Regions from separate parts of the Kitasatospora sp. NPDC057542 genome, predicted to be linked through region 1. Evidence: riboswitches for the same ligand, from Rfam matches in the RefSeq annotation. Region 1 holds a riboswitch; the other holds the start of a gene.

What was found. Region 1 has a riboswitch for S-adenosylmethionine ahead of ACFU7Y_RS19135 (aminotransferase class V-fold PLP-dependent enzyme). Riboswitches for the same ligand answer to the same signal wherever they lie in the genome.
Region 2: another riboswitch for S-adenosylmethionine. It lies ahead of thrC (threonine synthase); the one in region 1 lies ahead of ACFU7Y_RS19135 (aminotransferase class V-fold PLP-dependent enzyme).

The regions. Positions count from the first base shown of each region.
Region 1 covers NZ_JBHVFE010000137.1:9,585-15,303, reverse strand. The annotation lists gene ACFU7Y_RS19150 (heme-copper oxidase subunit III) at 1-349, opposite strand, end outside; gene ACFU7Y_RS19145 (hypothetical protein) at 747-1,172, shown strand; gene trpD (anthranilate phosphoribosyltransferase) at 1,291-2,367, shown strand; SAM riboswitch class IV at 2,479-2,597, shown strand; gene ACFU7Y_RS19135 (aminotransferase class V-fold PLP-dependent enzyme) at 2,650-4,032, shown strand; gene ACFU7Y_RS19130 (Lrp/AsnC family transcriptional regulator) at 4,036-4,317, opposite strand; gene ACFU7Y_RS19125 (rhomboid family intramembrane serine protease) at 4,314-5,141, opposite strand; gene ACFU7Y_RS19120 (hypothetical protein) at 5,343-5,606, shown strand.
Region 2 covers NZ_JBHVFE010000182.1:193-5,911, reverse strand. The annotation lists gene ACFU7Y_RS22605 (DUF3263 domain-containing protein) at 1-205, shown strand, start outside; gene otsB (trehalose-phosphatase) at 293-1,132, shown strand; gene ACFU7Y_RS22595 (trehalose-6-phosphate synthase) at 1,119-2,630, opposite strand; gene ACFU7Y_RS22590 (glucosyl-3-phosphoglycerate synthase) at 2,902-3,939, opposite strand; SAM riboswitch class I at 4,088-4,223, shown strand; gene thrC (threonine synthase) at 4,240-5,535, shown strand; gene ACFU7Y_RS22580 (MoaD/ThiS family protein) at 5,577-5,719, shown strand, end outside.

The DNA.
Region 1 (5,719 bases):
CGCCGATGAAGACCGCGCCCATGGCGAACGTGAGGATGAACCACGCCCGGAGCTTCTTCACGTCACCGCGCTCGGCAGCGAACACACCGAGCTGGCAGGTGAGCGAGGAGAGCACCAGGATCGTGGTGTTGACCGAGGAGAAGGGCACGTTGAGGGCGTGGGCCTTCTCGGTCCAGAACTCCGGCCCCTTGACGGAGCGGAGCGTGAAGTACATCGCGAAGAGGGCCGCGAAGAACATCAACTCGGAACTGAGCCAGACGATCGTTCCGACGCTGACCATGTTCGGCCGGTTGACCGATCCGTGCGCGTGCCCGGTTTCTACTGCTGTTGCTGTCGCCACGACGGACATTATGTCGGTCCCTTATTCCGTCTTCACGTCGGGGGGTGTCCCTCGGAGTGTCCGGTGCGTGCGGTATGCCCGCTTGGGGGTCGACGGGGTGTCCGGACGGGGACTGAGCAGCGGCGCGTCCCTTTTCTGATGGTTCCTCGGAGGGGCCTGCGACCCCCTTGCCCGGCGCGTCGCTGCACGGTCGGAGTAGCCGCGGGAGGTAAGGGGGAGGGGCCTCGGGTCGGCCGTACGGGTGGACCGGGCGGGGCCGGGTGACGGGCCGTCCTCCGGGCGGGTGAGCCCGGGACGCGGCGGCTCGGGGAGGAACGTGCGCGAGGGGGACTCGGCGGAGGGTGATCCGGAGTAGCATCCGGATCAGGCGAACGTGGTCCGGATCACACTTGAGGGAGCAGGGCCCATGGCGTACACGACCGATGAGACGCTCACCGTCCTCGTCTACAGCGACGACCGCAACACCCGTGAGCAGGTGCTGACGGCGCTCGGCCGCCGGCCCGCCGAGGATCTTCCGGAACTGTCCTACCTGGAGTGCGCGACCACCCCCGCGGTGCTCAAGGCGCTGGAGAAGGGGGGAGTGGACCTCTGCGTGCTGGACGGCGAGGCCGTTCCGGCCGGCGGGCTGGGCCTCGGGCGCCAGCTCAAGGACGAGATCTACGGCTGCCCGCCGGTGCTGGTGCTGATCGGGCGGCCGCAGGACTCCTGGCTCGCCGCCTGGAGCCGGGCCGACGCCGCCATCTCCCACCCGGTGGACCCGGTGGCGCTGGCCGAGGCGGTCGCCACCCTGCTGCGGGCGCGGCTGGCGAAGCGGACTCCGGCAGTCCGCTGAAATCCGGTCCGGCAGTTAGCAAATACAGGGGTAGAAGCCGCCCCTTCGCTCGATAGGCTGGCTCCATCCGTACGGACGTCCCCCTGGTGTGGGGAACCGACAACAGCTGGAGTCAGCCATGGTGAACGTGAACCCTGCGAACGGCGGTAGCGACCCCGCGCAGGTGGTCCGCACCTGGCCGGACCTCCTGGCGGCACTGTTGAAGGGGAACGACCTCGACCGCTCGTCCACCGAGTGGGCGATGGACCGGATCATGAGCGGCGAGGCGTCCCCGGTGCAGGTGGCCGGGTTCATGATCGCGCTGCGGGCCAAGGGCGAGTCGGTCGAGGAGATCGCCGGTCTGGTCGACGCAATGTACGCGCACGCCGAGCCGCTGGAGATCCCCGGCCCGGCGGTGGACATCGTCGGCACCGGCGGGGACCGGGCGAAGACCGTCAACATCTCCACCATGTCGGCGATCGTCGCGGCGGCCGCCGGCGCCAAGGTGGTCAAGCACGGCAACCGGTCGGCCTCCTCCGCCAGCGGCTCCTCGGACGTGCTGGAGAAGCTCGGGGTGGCGCTGGACCTCTCCTCCCGGCGGGTCGCCGAGGTGGCCGAGGAAGTCGGGCTCACCTTCTGCTTTGCGGCGAAGTTCCACCCCTCGATGCGGCACGCGGCCACCGCGCGGCGCGACCTCGGGGTGCCGACCGCCTTCAACATCCTCGGCCCGCTGACCAACCCGGCCAAGGTCACCGCGCACGCCATCGGCTGCTTCGACACCCGGCTGTCCGGGCTGATCGCCGGGGTGCTGGCCCGGCGGGGCGCGACGGCGCTGGTCTTCCGCGGTGACGACGGGCTGGACGAGCTGACCATCACCACCACCTCGCAGGTCTGGCTGGTGCGCGACGGAGTGGTCACCGAGACCACCTTCGACCCGCGGGACGTCGGCATCGAGCTGGTCGGCATCGAGGCGCTGCGCGGGGCGGACGCCTCGTACAACGCCGAGGTCGCGCGGCGGCTGCTGGCGGGGGAGCACGGGCCGGTGCGGGACGCCGTCCTGCTGAACACGGCGGCGGCGCTGGTCGCGCTGGACCTGGGCGACGCACCGCTGACCGAGCAGCTGGCGGCCGGCATGGAGCGGGCCGCGAAGGCGATCGACTCCGGCGCCGCACAGGACCTGCTGCGGCGCTGGTCGGAGGCCACCAGCCGGATCTGAGACGGCCGTTGGGGAGCCCGTGCCGGTACGCCGGCACGGGCTCTTCGCGCGCTGTCCGGATGCTGGATGCCCGTTTGACCACCCGCTGGACGCGGCCTAGAGTCTTCGCCAGGTCATGAGCGACAGCGTCAAGCCCCAGCTGGCTGTCCGGCAACCCTCCGTCCGTGGCGGGGTGCCCTGGGTGAGGACCGGGTCGCCACGGCAAACCGTCCGTGCGACAAGCGCGGACGCCCGACGACTGGCACTCCCGGGGTCCCTACACCCCTGAAGGAGTGCATCCTCATGTCCCTCTCCACCGAAATCTGCGCCCCGCTCGCCGTCCTCGGCGCCGACGTCGAGGTCCCGCTCGCCAGCGGTGAGAGGGTCGGCTACGCGGCGCTCGACTACGCGGCCAGCTCGCCGGCGCTCCAGCGGGTGTGGGACGACGTCGCCGCCTACGCGCCGTACTACGGCAGCGTCCACCGCGGCGCCGGGTACCTCTCGCAGCTGTCCACCGACCTGTTCGAGCAGAGCCGCCGCACCGTCGGCGAGTTCCTCGACCTGCGCGAGGGCGATCAGGTGGTCTTCACCCGGGCCACCACCGACTCGCTCAACCTGCTGGCCGCCGCCGTTCCGGCCGGCACCCGGGTGTTCGCCTTCGAGACCGAGCACCACGCCTCGCTGCTGCCCTGGGCGCACGCCGGACTGGACGTGACCTACCTGCGGGCGCCGCGCTCGCGGGCCGAGGCGGTGGCCGCGCTGGACGCCGCGCTCGCCGAGGCGCCCGAGGGCCCCAAGCTGCTCTGCGTCACCGGCGCTTCCAACGTGACCGGCGAGCTGTGGCCGGTCGCCGAGCTCACCGAGACCGCCCACCGGCACGGCGCCCGGGTGGTGCTGGACGCCGCCCAGCTGGCGCCGCACCACCGGGTCTCGGTGCGCGAGCTGGGCGTCGACTGGATCGCCTTCTCCGGCCACAAGATCTACGCGCCGTTCGGCGCCGGGGTGCTGGCCGGCCGGGCGGACTGGCTGGACGCGGCCGAGCCGTACCTCGCCGGCGGCGGGGCGACCCGTACGGTGGCCCGGGAGACCGACGGCTCGGTGGCCGTGCAGTGGCACACCGGCCCGGCCCGGCACGAGGCCGGCTCGCCGAACGTCATCGGCGCCTATGCGATCGCCTCGGCCTGCCGGGCGCTGACCGAGGCCGGCTTCGACGCGCTGGAGGCCCGCGAGCAGCAGCTGATCGCCCGCCTGACGGCCGGGCTGGCCGAGATCCCACAGGTCAAGGTGCTGAACCTGTTCGGCGCGGACTCCACGCGGGTGGGCGTGCTGTCCTTCGTCGTCCGGGGCTGGAACAGCTCGCACTTCTCGGCCGCGCTGTCCGCCGAGTACGGCATCGGGGTGCGCGACGGCCTGTTCTGCGCCCACCCGCTGGTGCGCACGCTGCTCGGGGACGAGGCCCCGGCCGTCGAATCGGCGTGCGGCGCTCCCGATCCCTCGCTGCCGGGCGAGCGCAGCCTGAACGCGATCCGGGTGAGCTTCGGCGCCGGGACGCCGGACGAGCACGTGGACCGCTTCCTGACCGCCGTCCGGGAGCTGGTCACGGACGGCGCGGCCTGGAGCTACCGCAACGAGGGCGGGCGCTGCGTCGCGACCGCGCAGATCGACCGGGGTCGGCGCGAGGGCTGATCGCTACTCGTCCAGGCCGAGGGCGAAGGCGGCTTCCAGGTCGTGCTGGGAGTAGGTGCGGAAGGCGATCTGGGTCTCGGTGTGGGCCACACCCGGGACCTTGTTGAGCCGGCCCGGGATGACCTCGGCCAGGTCGTCGTGCCGGCGCACCCGCACCATCGCCACCAGGTTGTAGCCCCCGGTCACCGAATAGACCTCGCTCACGCCCTCGATGGCAGCGATGGACTCGGCGATCTCCGGGATGCGGTCGACACTGGTCTTGATCAGGACGATGGCGGTGATCACAGTTCGGGCTCCTTTGTGGGGTGCCGCCAGCGTATCGGGCGTCGGCCCGGTCGTCGCGGGGGGTGGCGGACCACGGTGCAGACGTAGAGGAACCCGGCCGAGAAGCCGATCACGTGGACCAGGTACGCCACCCCCGGGCCGGCCGAGTGCATCGACCACCACTGCAGGGCGAACCAGAGGCCGAGCACCAGCCAGGAGGGGAAGCGCAGCGGCAGGAAGAGCAGCAGCGGGACGAGGGTGGTCACCCGGGCCCGGGGGTGGAGGCGCAGGTAGGCGCCGAGGGCGGCGGAGATCGCCCCGGAGGCGCCGATGAGCACCCGGGTGGAGTTCGGCGAGTGTGCCTCGGCGAGCGCGAAGCCGTACGTGGTCAGGCTGCCGGCGGCCAGGTAGAAGACGGCGTACCGGGCCCGGCCCAGCCGCCGTTCGACGGTGGGGCCGAAGACCTGGAGGAAGAGCAGGTTCCCCAGCAGGTGCAGCCAGCCGGCGTGCAGGAAGAGCCCGGTGAGGACGGACAGGGCCGGGTGCTTGCCCGGAGTCGGGGCGGTCGGGCAGCCGGGGGCCGGGTCGGGGGCCTCGGCGAGCTGTCCGGCGGTCAGCGCCCGTCCGGCCAGCACCTCGGCCGGGATGGCGCCCCAGCGCTGCTCGTACCGCTGCTCCGCGCAGAGCCGGGTCTGGCCGGTGCCGTACAGCGGGTTGAGCCCGGCGGCCGGGCCGAGCAGGAAGACCAGGGTGTTGAGCGCGATCAAGGCGTAGCTGACCACCGGGACGGTCGCCGCCGGGCGGCCGCCCGGGGCGGCGGTGTGGTCGGGGGCCGCGAGCGCCATGTGGCCAAGCATCCCTCCGGGCGCCGCAGGTGACACGGCGGTTTACGGCAGGTGGACTAGCTCGGTTGTTCGGGCAACCGGTGGTCGCGATGGTTGCCCCAGGCAATAGGCTGGGGGCGGGCATTCCCGCCTCCCGCCGCCGACGCCGGGGCTCCGGGGGGAGCGCCTAGCCCACGCAGGGACCACCCGAGAGGACCCCCGATGACCGTCCCCGCCCTGACTGCCGAGACGCGCTGGCGCTGCACCCTGTGCGGCAACCTCACCCGCTTCGACGTGACCCGTACCGCGCGGGTCACCGAGTTCCTCCACTTCGACCTGGCCGGCGAGTCCAAGGTCGAGGAGACCGAGGTGCTGAGCGAGACCGTCGAGTCGGTGCGCTGCCGCTGGTGCAACGCGGTGGACCAGGTCGAGCTGGTGGCCCGGCCGGGCGCCGAGGGGCCGCAGGACCCCGCCGAGCAGGGCTGATCCCCGCCGGTGCGACGGGTGGGTGCGCGGCGCACCCGCCCGTGCCGCACGGGACAATACAGAAACAAGACGCACGGAGCGTGACGACAGGGGCGGCAGCGGCCGTGCCCGCT
Region 2 (5,719 bases), on a different contig from region 1:
CCGGGCGGTGCTGGCGCTGGAGGGGCGGCAGTGGCGTACGTCGGGGGCCAAGGAACGGGCGATCCGGGAGGAGCTGGGGCTCTCCTCCACCCGCTACTACCAGGTGCTGAACGCCTTGCTGGACCGGGAGGAGGCGTTGGCGCATGCGCCGGTTCTGGTGAATCGGTTGCGGCGCGTGCGGGAGGCTCGGCGGGCGGCTCGTTGACCGGGGGGCTCTCGGGAGGACGGGTGTCGGGGGCGGCTGCGGGGGTGGCGGGTGCGGAGGGGGACGCTCCGGGGTAGGGGCTTCGGTATGGGCTTTGAAGAGATGTTCGTGCCGGGGACCGAGGCGGGGCGGGACGGGGTGCGGGCCATCCTGGCGACGCCCGGGGATGCCGTGATCGGGTTGGACTTCGACGGGACGTTGGCGCCGATCGTGGCGGATCCGGGGCAGGCGCGGGCGCATCCGGGGGTGGTGGGCGCGTTGCGGCGGCTGGCGCCGGTGGTGGGGGCCGTGGTGGTGGTGACGGGCCGGCCGGCCGGGTTGGCGGTGGAGTACGGGGGGTTCGCGGGGCTGCCGGGGGTGGTGGTGCTGGGGCACTACGGGGCCGAGCGGTGGGAGGACGGGGAGCTTTCGGCGCCGGAGGTGCATCCGGGCGTCGCCCGCGTGCGGGCGGTGTTGCCGGGGGTGCTGGAGCGGGTGGGGGCGCCCGAGGGGACGTGGGTGGAGGACAAGGGGCGGTCGGTGGCCGTGCACACCCGGCGGACGGCGGCGCCGGAGGAGACGTTGGAGCTGCTGCGGGCGCCGGTGGGGGAACTGGCGGCCGAGCACGGGTTGGTGGTGGAGCCCGGGCGGCTGGTGCTGGAGCTGCGGCCGCCGGGGGTGGACAAGGGGGCGGCGCTGACCGGGTTCCTGCGGGAGCGGGGGGCTCGTTCGGTGCTCTACGCGGGGGACGATCTGGGGGATGTGGCGGCCTTCGTCGCGGTGGAGAAGCTGCGCGGCGAGGGCGTGGCCGGGGTGCTGGTGTGCGCCGGCGCGGTGGGGGACGCGCCGGTGCGGGACCTGGCCGACCGGGCGGACCTGGTGGTCGCCGGGCCGGAGGGTGTGGTGGAGCTGCTGGGGGCCTTGGGGGAGGCGCTCACAGCGCGTTGAGCTGGTCCAGGAACCACTGCTGCGGGGGGAGCGCGGTGGCCGCCGCGGCCAGGCGCTTGGTGTGGTCGGCGCGCTCCTCCGGGCTCATGGTGAGGCCGGCGTGCAGGGCGTCGGCGGTGGCGATGACGTCGTAGGGGTTGACGGTGAGGGCGTCGTCCTTGAGCTCGGCGTGGGCGCCGGCCTCGCGGGAGAGGACGAGTGCGCAGCCGTGGTCGGAGACCACGGGGACCTCCTTGGCGACCAGGTTCATGCCGTCGCGGATGGGGTTGACCAGGGCGACGTCGGCCAGCCGGTAGGCGGCGAGGGAACGCGGGAAGTCGTCGTCGACGTGCAGGATCAGCGGCTGCCAGCTGGGGGTGGCGAACTCGCCGTTGATGGCGGCCGCGAGGTCCTGGACGGCCGCGGTGTAGTTCCGGTACTCGGCCAGGTCGGTGCGGGAAGGGTAGGCGAAGGCGATGTGCACCACCCGGTCGTGCCACTCGGGGCGGGTGCGGAGCAGGTGCCGGTAGGCCTGGAGGCCGCGGACGATGTTCTTGCTCAGCTCGGTGCGGTCGACCCGGACGATGGTGCGGCGGTCGCCGACGGCCTCGCGGAGGGCGGCGAGGCGTTCGTCGACGTCGGGGCGGTGGGCGCGCTCGCGCAGGAAGTCGGCGTCGGCGCCGAGGGCGTGGACGCCGAGGCGTGTGGTTCGCCGAACGGGGGTCCCCCCGGCCGAAGGCCGGGGGAGGGTGGTGCGGCCGTCGAAGGTGACGGTGAGCGCGTCGTAGTCGACGGTCGCCTTGAGGAGGTCTTCGCAGCAGGCGGCGAAGGCGCGGGCCCAGCGGTGGGTCAGGAAACCGGCCCGGTCGGCGCCCAGGATGCCGGTGAGGACGGCCCGGGCGACGTCGTCGGGCAGCAGCCGGTAGTACTCGGGCGGGGCCCAGGGGGTGTGCGAGAAGTGGCCGATCCGCAGGTCGGGACGGGCTTCGCGGAGCAGGGCCGGGGCCAGGGAGAGGTGGTAGTCCTGGATGAGGACGGCGGCGTTCGGGGCGGCTTCGGCGGCCAGGGCTTGGGCGAAGGCCTCGTTGTAGGCCTGGTAGGCGGCCCACTCGGTGCGGAAGCCGGCGTCGAAGGCGGGCGCGGTGGGGGTCGCGTAGAGCAGGTGGTGGACGAACCAGAGGGTGGAGTTGGCGACGCCGTTGTAGGCGCGGGCGAAGGTCTGCGGGTCTATGTCCAGCATCCGTACGGCCTGGCCGCCGACCGCGTGTCCGGCCAGGTCCAGGCGGCCGTGGGGCGCCCCGGCGGCGGCCCTGCGGTCGGAGTCGTTGAGGGCGGCGCAGACCCAGACGGCGTTCGGGTCCTCGACGGCGGAGAGGCCGGAGACCAGACCGCCGCCGCCGCGGCGCAGGGTCAGCGTGCCGTCGTCGGCGGTGCTGAAGGACACCGGTCCCCGGTTGGAGGCAACCAGGACGGGGGCGGTGCCGGTCGCGCTCGAACGGTTGGTCGATGAATCGGCCATGGGGGTTCCTCTTCTCGGGCTGCCGGATCACCCGGTGGGGGGTGATCCGGGCGCGCGACGGAGCGGAGCGCGACGGGACAGCCGTACAGTCGGGGCCCTGCGACAGGCGACGGCCAGGGCCTGGCCGCCTTGAGGCTCCGCAGGGATCGAGTGGGAAGCCTCCTCGTCGGGAGGGGGAGGAGTCACGGTTGGGATGTTGCCGGTTGGTCGACATCGCAAACCCACAGTCGGATAGTCCGGCAAACCGCAGCGGCCGCACTGCACGGGTGTGTCACCCGTCGGTGCGGCGCTTCGCGTATTCGGGGACGGTGTGCATCGGGGGGCGTTCCAGGGAGGTGATCTCGTAGGTGCGGGGGGTGAAGATGGGGGTCTCTCCGGCCGAAGGCCGGGAGAGGGTTCCGGGGCTGCGGGTGAACTGGGTGAGGTGGGGGTGGACGAGGTCGGCCGAGGCCTTGAGGCGGTGGGTGCGGTCGAGGCGTTCCAGGGCGGTCCGGTAGATGGTGGCGGCCATCCGGCCGAGGGCCTGGCCGTCCTGGTGGCGGTGGTGCCGGACGCCGACGTCCACCTGGGCGAGGGCGTCCAGGCCGACCAGCTCCAACGCGTCGACCAGCAGTCCGAGTTCGACGCCGTAGCCGGTGGGGAAGGGCAGCCGTTCGAGCAGTGAGCGGCGGGCCGCGTACTCGCCGCCGAGGGGCTGGACGAAGCCGGCGAGTTCCGGCCAGTGGAGGTTGAGCAGGGGGCGGGCGACGAGTTCGGTGACCCGGCCGCCGCCGGCGGGCAGGACGGCGCCCTCCGACTCCAGCGGGCGGTCGTACATGGCCTTGACCAGCTGGATGGAGTCGTCGGTCAGCAGCGGGCCGACGATGCCGGAGACGAAGGCGGGGTCGAACTCGCGCAGGTCGGCGTCGATGAAGCAGACGATGTCACCGCGGGTGACCAGCAGCGAGCGCCAGAGCACCTCGCCCTTGCCGGGCACGGCGGGCAGCCGGGGCAGGATGGCGTCGCGGTGCTCGACCCGGGCGCCGGCCTCGGCGGCGACGGCGGCGGTGGCGTCGGTGGAGCCGGAGTCCACGACGACGAGTTCGTCGACGAGCGGGAGGCGTTCCATCAGCTCGCGGCGGATGGTGCGGACGATGTCGCCGACGGTGGCCTCCTCGTCCAGGGCGGGCAGGACCACGCTGACGGTGCGGCCGGTGCGTTCCTTGGCCGCGAGGAGGGTGTCGACCGGCCGGTCGGCCGCGCTCCAGGAGCGGCGGCGCAGCCAGGACGCCACCTGCGGGAGGAGCTCGGGAGTCGGTTCGGCGGGCACGGAGGTCTCCTCGGCGGGGTGGGGTGGGACGGGTCATCTCGCGTGGCGGACGGTCCCGTTCGGGTTTGACGCCTTCGGATACAGTCTTCGTACAGCGGTCGGACCTTTGCACGCCGGGGTCGCCGTTGAGCACCACCACAATTTCACAAGCTCATCCAGAGGGACTGAGGGAACGGCCCGTTGACGTCCCGGCAACCTTCTCGCGCGGCTGTCGTCGACAGGCCCCGGCGGGACAGGTGCCAATTCCGGCCCGTGTCGCGACCGCGCCACGGGGAAGATGAGGAGAGAGGCCTCGCCGTCATGGCTATCACTGAGACGACCCCTTCCGGCGCCGCACCCGTTTCCGTCGACCTCGGCCCCGCCGCCGCGCTGTCCTGTCGGGAGTGCGGCACCCGCTTCCCGCTCGGCCCCAGCTTCGCCTGCCTGGAGTGCTTCGGCCCGCTGGAGATCGCCTACGAGTTCGGCAGCGAGGGTGCCGAGGAGCTGCGCAAGCGGATCGAGGCCGGTCCGGCGTCCATCTGGCGCTACGCGCCGCTGCTGCCGGTTCCGGCCGACGTGGCGTCGAAGCCCAACCTGAACCCGGGGTGGACCCCGCTGGTCAAGGCGGACAACCTGGGCCGGGAGCTCGGTTTCACCGCCCAGCTGCACATCAAGGACGACTCCGGCAACCCGACGCACTCGTTCAAGGACCGGGTGGTCGCGTGCGCGATCGAGGCGGCCCGGGCGTTCGGGTACACCACGCTGTCCTGCTCCTCGACCGGCAACCTGGCCGGCGCGGTGGGGGCGGCGGCGGCCCGGGCCGGGTTCCGGTCCTGCGTGTTCATCCCGCACGACCTGGAGCAGGGCAAGGTCGTCATGGCCGGGGTGTACGGCGGCGAGCTGGTCGGCATCGAGGGCAACTACGACGACGTGAACCGCTTCTGCTCGGAGCTGATCGGCGACCCGGCCGGCGAGGGCTGGGGCTTCGTCAACGTGAACCTGCGGCCGTACTACGGCGAGGGTTCCAAGACGCTGGCGTACGAGATCTGCGAGCAGCTCGGCTGGCGGCTGCCGGAGCAGATCGTGGTCCCGATCGCCTCGGGCTCGCAGCTGACGAAGATCGACAAGGGTCTCCAGGAGCTGATCAAGCTCGGTCTGGTCGAGGACCGGCCGTACCGGATCTTCGGCGCCCAGGCCGAGGGCTGCTCGCCGGTGTCGGCCGCGTTCAAGGCCGGCCGGGACGTGATCAAGCCGGTCAAGCCGGACACCATCGCCAAGTCGCTGGCGATCGGCAACCCGGCCGACGGCCCGTACGTGCTGGACATCGCCCGCCGGACCGGTGGCGCGGTGGAGGACGTCACGGACGCCGAGGTCGTGGCGGCGATCCGGCTGCTGGCGCGGACCGAGGGCGTCTTCGCCGAGACCGCGGGCGGGGTGACCGTCGGCGTGCTGAAGAAGCTGGTCGAGACCGGGCAGCTGGACCCGGCCAAGGAGACCGTCGCGATCAACACCGGCGACGGCCTGAAGACCCTGGACGCCGTCTCCGACGCCGGGATGACCGCCGTCATCCGCCCGACGCTGGACTCGTTCCGCGACGCCGGCCTCGCGTCCGTCTGAACCACCCCGCCCCGACAGGCCCCGCCCCCGCAAGGAGAGTCATGAGCGCCAACGTCCGCATCCCCACCATCCTGCGCACCTACACCGGCGGCGCCGCCGAGGTGACCGCCGAGGGTGCCACCCTGGCCGAGGTCATCGCCGACCTGGAGAAGAACCACGCGGGCATCTCGGCCCGCATCCTGGA